Linked DNA regions of Variovorax paradoxus B4. The protein of the gene in region 1 binds, or shares a complex with, the protein of each later gene. Links are inferred from orthologs where the notes say so. Each region holds a gene or a part of one and is shown on either strand. Other genes may lie near its edges. The genes, in order: tldD and pmbA.

Evidence for each region.
Region 2: the proteins of tldD (region 1) and pmbA are in contact, whole or in part, in a solved structure (PDB 5NJ9), measured with the Escherichia coli proteins. The link is inferred for Variovorax paradoxus B4 from one-to-one orthologs.

Annotation. Positions count from the first base shown.
Region 1 is NC_022247.1:1,095,596-1,098,765, reverse strand. Bases 4-2,858 are described here. They hold tldD (metalloprotease TldD), read right to left. Parts: upstream 2,234-2,858; coding sequence 773-2,233; downstream 4-772. Other genes in these bases: rodA (rod shape-determining protein RodA), read right to left, coding at 2,288-2,858; VAPA_RS04920 (hypothetical protein), read right to left, coding at 189-725. Outside these bases: more of rodA, read right to left, coding at 2,859-3,170. UniProt on the Escherichia coli protein: Metalloprotease involved in CcdA degradation. Suppresses the inhibitory activity of the carbon storage regulator (CsrA).
Region 2 is NC_022247.1:3,875,910-3,879,035, reverse strand. Bases 154-2,964 are described here. They hold pmbA (metalloprotease PmbA), read left to right. Parts: upstream 154-779; coding sequence 780-2,150; downstream 2,151-2,964. Other genes in these bases: VAPA_RS18085 (fumarylacetoacetate hydrolase family protein), read right to left, coding at 2,167-2,958; yjgA (ribosome biogenesis factor YjgA), read right to left, coding at 154-674. Outside these bases: mog (molybdopterin adenylyltransferase), read right to left, coding at 1-21; more of yjgA, read right to left, coding at 18-153.

The DNA.
Region 1 (3,170 bases):
AAAAAAACCGCCGGGGCTCGAGGCGCCGGCGGTTTTGGGAGGGTGTTCGTTTGCTTTACGCGCTCGCCTCTCGTCCGCCGGAAACCGGGAACCAAAAGTAGGCAAAGAAATAAGCGCGGAGGGCGGACATGTGGGCGAAATGTAGCACGGAAAACAAAAGGCCGGGCAAAGGCCCGGCTACGAACGGCTCAACGGTAGCCGGATTCGTTGGGGTTGTGAATGATCCAGATCAGGTTGCCGCTGGAGTAGTCGCCCATGCCGCCGCCCGCGAAGACCAGGCGGCCCTGGCCCTTGTAGGTCATCTCGTAGCGATGGCGGTCGCTGCCGAAATAGAACGGGATGAAGGCCTTGCCCGTCACGTAGGCGCCCTGGTCGGTCGGCGGGCCGGCAAGGTCGGTGACCTGCCTGGCGCTCATGCCGATCTGCAGCCGGGTGAACCTGCTGTTGCGCGCCGGATTGCCGGTGATCTCGCCTTCGTAGCCATTCAGGCCCTTGACGGTGCGCCCGCTGCCGGCTTCGACCTTGGAGGAATCGATCACATTGCCCTTGGCATCCATGCCGGCCTTGGCGCCGCCACGGGCCGATGCCGCCGGCGCGGCAGCGGGTGCCGCCGCGGGCTGGCCGCCGCCCGAACCGCCGCGGGATGCGCAGCCCGCCGTCGCCAACAATGCCACCGCGGCAGTCACGGCCCACAGGGCCGCAGACGAGTTGATCCTGATCCTCATCGAATGCTCCTCTTTGTAAAAATCGAGGAGCGGAGCTTAGCAAGCCCTCAGGCCGTTCCGCCTACGGTCAAACCATCGATCCGCAAGGTGGGCTGGCCGACGCCGACCGGCACGCTCTGGCCTTCCTTGCCGCAGGTGCCCACGCCCGAATCGAGCGCCATGTCGTTGCCCATCATGGTCACGCGGGTGAGCGCATCGGGGCCGTTGCCCACGATGGTCGCGCCCTTCACGGGATACTGGATCTTGCCGTTCTCGACCCAGAAAGCCTCGCTGGCCGAGAACACGAACTTGCCGCTCGTGATGTCGACCTGCCCGCCGCCGAAGTTGGTGGCATAGAGGCCCTTCTTGATGCTGGCCACGATTTCCTTCGGGTCCTTGTCGCCGCCGAGCATGTAGGTGTTGGTCATGCGCGGCATCGGCACGTGGGCATAGCTCTCGCGGCGGCCGTTGCCCGTGGGCTTGACCTTCATGAGGCGCGCGTTGAGCGAATCCTGGATGTAGCCCTTGAGGATGCCGTCCTCGATGAGCACGTTGCGCTGGCTGGCGTTGCCTTCGTCGTCGACGTTGAGCGAACCGCGGCGGTCGGCAATGGTGCCGTCGTCGAGCACCGTCACGCCCTTGGCCGCCACGCGCTGGCCGATGCGGCCCGAGAAGGCGCTGGAGCCCTTGCGGTTGAAGTCGCCTTCCAGGCCGTGGCCGATGGCTTCGTGCAGCAGGATGCCGGGCCAGCCGGAACCGAGCACCACGGTCATCTCGCCGGCGGGCGCCGGACGGGCATCGAGGTTGGTCAATGCGGCCTTCACGGCCTGGTCGACGTATTCGGCGATCTGCGCGTCGTTGAAGTAGGCGAGGCCGAAGCGCCCGCCGCCGCCGCCGGAGCCGACCTCGCGCCGGCCGTTCTGCTCGGCGATCACGGTGACCGACAGGCGCACCAGCGGGCGCACATCGGCCGCCAGCGTGCCGTCGGCACGCGCCACCAGCACCACGTCGTATTCGCTCGCGAGGCCCGCCATGACCTGCGCCACGCGCGGGTCACGCGAACGCGCCAGCTTCTCGACCTTTTCGAGCAGCTTGACCTTGGCCGTGCTGTCGAGGGTGGAAATGGGGTCGATGCCGTTGTAGAGCGACCGGCTCGAGGCGATCTTGCGGGTTGCGGTCTTCACGCGGCCGGTGCGGCCTGCGGAGGAAATCGAGCGCACCGTGCGGGCCGCGTCGAGCAGCGAAGCCTCGGAGATGTCGTCCGAATAGGCGAAGGCCGTCTTCTCGCCGCTGACCGCGCGCACGCCGACGCCCTGGTCGATGCTGAAGCTGCCGGTCTTGACGATGCCCTCTTCGAGGCTCCAGCCCTCGCTGCGCGTGTACTGGAAGTACAGATCGGCGTCATCCACCCTGTGCGCGGTGATCTCGGCCAGGGCCTTGCTCAGGTGCGATTCGTCGAGGCCGAAGGGCGTGAGCAGGAGCTGTTGCGCCGTGGCGAGGCGCTCGATGGTGGGTTCGCGAGAGATCATTCCGCCATTCTAGGCAGCCGCCCTCTTCCGTGCCGGGCCCAAGGGCACTAAGCGCTAGTTCTGGGCGAGCTTCCTGGCCCGGGCAATCGACATCAGGATGCCCAGCCCCAGCCCCAGCGTGACCATGGCAGTGCCGCCATAGCTGATGAACGGCAGCGGCACGCCCACCACCGGCAGGATGCCGCTCACCATGCCCATGTTGACGAAGGCATAGGTGAAGAAAATCATCGTGACCGCGCCCGCCAGCAGACGCGAGAACAGGGTCTGCGCCGTCGCGGCGATGGCCAGGCCGCGGAAGATCAGCAGGATGAAGGCCCCGATCAGCGCCAGGTTGCCGACGAGCCCGAACTCCTCGGAATAGGCGGCGAAGATGAAGTCGGTGGTGCGCTCGGGAATGAATTCGAGGTGCGTCTGCGTGCCCTGCATGAAGCCCTTGCCGCCGACTCCGCCCGAACCGATGGCGATCATTCCCTGGATGATGTGGAAGCCCTTGCCCAGCGGGTCCTTGCTCGGGTCGAGCAGTGTGCACACGCGCTGCTTCTGGTAGTCGTGCAGCACGCGCCAGTCGACGCCGTCGGCGCACAGCTGCGACTCGAAGCCCACGATCAGCGTGACCGCCACGGCGCCGATCACCACCGGCGGCACGATCAGCTTCCAGGGCAGCCCGGCAAAGAAGATCACTGCCAGCCCGGCCGCCAGCACCAGCAGCGAGGTGCCCAGGTCGGGCTGCTTCATGATGAGCCCGACCGGCACCGCCAGCAGCACCGTGGCCACCACGAAGTCGAGCGGCCGCAGCTGGCCCTCGCGGCGCTGGAACCACCAGGCGAGCATCAGCGGCATTGCGATCTTGAGGATTTCGCTGGGCTGGATCACCACGCCCACGTTGATCCAGCGCTGCGCGCCCTTCTTGGTGATGCCGAACAGCGCCACCGCCACC
Region 2 (3,126 bases), 2.8 Mb from region 1 along the record:
GACGGGGTCGGGTGCGCTCATGCGTCCTCTTCCCGGTCTTGCGCGGCAGCCTCCGCCGCGTGGTCCGCACCGCCGTGCACAGCGAGCTGCTCCCGCACCAGCTGGAAGATCTCGCGGTAGGCCTTGCCCTGGCGCGGCGCCTCGCCGGCCGGCCCGGCCTTCAGGTCCTTGCGGGCCTGGCGCACCAGGGCGCGCAGCTGCTGCGAATCGGTGGCGGGGTGGGTTTCGATCCAGCCGCCCAGCGCGTCGTCGTCGGCAATCAGCCGGTCGCGCCAGCGTTCGGCCTCGTGCAGCGCGGCGGTTTCGGCTGCGGGCACGCTGTTCTGCTCGGCGAGGGCGAGCCTCACGGCTTCGAGTACTTCGGGTTCGAGCTTGCGCATCAGCTTGCCGATGAACTGCATCTGGCGGCGCTTGCCCTCGAAATTGGTGATGCGCTTGGCTTCGGCGACGGCGTCGACCAGTTTTTCGCCCAGCGGGAGGGCATCGAACAGGCCGGCGCGCAGGCCGAGCAGTTCGGTGCCGAGCTTTTGCAGTTCATCGCTTTCGCGCTTGAGATCGGTGCGGCTGGCTTCGTCGGTGCCCTTGAGCTCGCGCTTGAGCTCCAGGTCGAGCTCGCTGCCTTCGGCAACGAACTGGCCACGGACGAAATAGCCTTTTTTGGGTTTGCGGGACATGGGGTGGATTCTGGGCCGCACCGTGCGGCGTTGCAACGCGTGCAATGCGCAACGGTAAGCCGGGGCAAAACGGGATATGGGGGGCGCAAGTATCATAGCCACCACATGACGACATCCTCCTCGCGCGCCGATTCCGGCTTCGCCTACAGCCGCTCCTTCTTCGAAAACCTGGTCGACACGGCCCTGGCCCACGCCAAAAAGCTCGGTGCCACCGATGCCGGCGCCGAGGCCTCCGAGGGCTGCGGCCTCAGCGTCTCGGTCCGCAAGGGCGAGCTCGAGAACGTGGAGCGCAACCGCGACAAGTCGCTGGGCATCACGGTCTACGTGGGCCACCGCCGCGGCAACGCCAGCACCTCCGACTTCTCCGAGGCCGCCATCGCCCAGACCGTGCAGGCCGCCTACGACATCGCCCGCTTCACTGCCGAAGACCCGGTCAGCGGCCTTCCCGACGAAGAGGATATTGCCAAGGAGCACCCCGAGCTCGACCTGTTCCATCCCTGGAGCGTGACCAGCGAGCAAGCGGCCAAGCTCGCGCTCGAATGCGAAGAGGCGGCGCTTTCGACCGACAAGCGCATCACCAACAGCGAAGGCGCGGGCGTCTCGGCCCAGCAGAGCCACTTCTTCAGCGCCCACACCCACGGTTTCCGCGGCGGCTATGCCAGCTCGCGGCATTCGATCTCGGTCGCGCCCATCGCCGGCAAGGGCGACGACATGCAGCGCGACTCCTGGTACAGCTCCATGCGCTCGGCCGACGAGCTGGCCAGCCCGCAGGCGGTGGGCCGCTATGCCGCCGAACGGGCGCTGAGCCGGCTCAAGTCGCGCAAGATCAAGACCACCGAGTGCCCGGTGCTGTTCGAGTCGCCGCTGGCCGTGGGCCTCCTGGGCGGGCTGGTGCAGGCCGTGAGCGGCGGGGCGCTGTACCGCAAGAGCAGCTTCCTGCTCGATTCGCTCGGCAAGCCGGTGCTGCCGAAGCATGTCGACGTGGCCGAAGACCCGCACATCCTGCGCGGCAAGGGCAGCTCGCCCTTCGACGACGAAGGCGTGGCGACCCGTGCGCGCAAGGTGGTGGACGCCGGCCGGCTCGAAGGCTACTTCCTGTCGACCTATTCCGCGCGCAAGCTCGGCATGAAGACCACCGGCAACGCCGGCGGCTCGCACAACCTGATCCTGAGCTCGCGCCTCACCAAGCACACCGACGACCTCGACGCCATGCTCGCCAAGCTCGGCACCGGCCTGTTCGTGATCGAGCTGATGGGTCAGGGCGTGAACTACGTCACCGGCGACTACTCGCGCGGCGCGAGCGGCTTCTGGGTCGAGAAGGGCAAGATCGCCTTCCCGGTGCACGAGATCACCATTGCCGGCAACCTCAAGGACATGCTGATGGGCATCGAGGCCATCGGCGCCGATGCCTACACCTTCGGCGCCAAGACCACGGGCTCGGTGCTGGTCAACCGCATGAAGGTGGCCGGCAGCTAGCTGGCCGGCGCATCCATCAGACGATGCGCACCGACAGGTTCGGCAGGCCGTCGATGTGGATCTCGATCAGGTCGCCGCGCACCACTGGACCCACGTTCTCGGGCGTGCCCGAGTAGATGATGTCGCCGGGCATCAGCTCGAAAGCCTGCGACAGGCGGCTGATCTGCTCCGCCACCGACCAGATCATGTACTTGAGCGTGGCGTTCTGCTTGGTCTGGCCATTCACCTTGAGCCAGATCGCGCCGTCGGTGTAGTGGCCGACCTTGGCCACGGGATGGATCGGCCCGATGGGTGCCGAATGGTCGAAGCTCTTGCCGATTTCCCAGGGCTTCTTCTGGTCGCCCATCTCGCGCTGCAGGTCGCGCCGGGTCATGTCCAGCCCGAGCGAGTAGCCGTAGACCAGGCCCAGCGCATCCGCTGCCGCGATGTTGCGCCCGCCCTTGCCGAGTGCGACCACCAGTTCCACCTCGTAGTGGTAGTTCTTCGTCAGCGAGGGATACGGATGGTCGGCCACGGTGCCGGGCGTGACCACCTGGATCGCGTCCGCCGGTTTCTGGAAGAAGAAGGGTGGTTCGCGGTTGGGGTCGGAGCCCATCTCGCGCGCATGGGCCGCATAGTTGCGGCCGATGCAGTAGATGCGGCGCACCGGAAACGCCTGCTCGCTGCCGACGATCGGCACCGTGGTCTGCGCCACCGTGAAGGGCGTTTGCACCGAGCGCGATGCGCCGGCAGGCAGCGCGCAGCCGGCCATGGCGCTGGCAGCCACGGCGGCGGAGCCGGCCAGCAGGCCGCGTCGTGAATTGGACATGGTCTTTGTCTCCTGGATCTTTTATGAAAGGCGATGAAGGCCGGCCGCAGCCAGCCGGGCCATTCTGGAGCGCGCGGCGGCGGCGCTTGCGTACGCATCTACGCAAAAACAGGACGCAAGCAACACCGGACCGCCTGCAGGGCCGCCCTGGGCAGGGGCTTACCATCG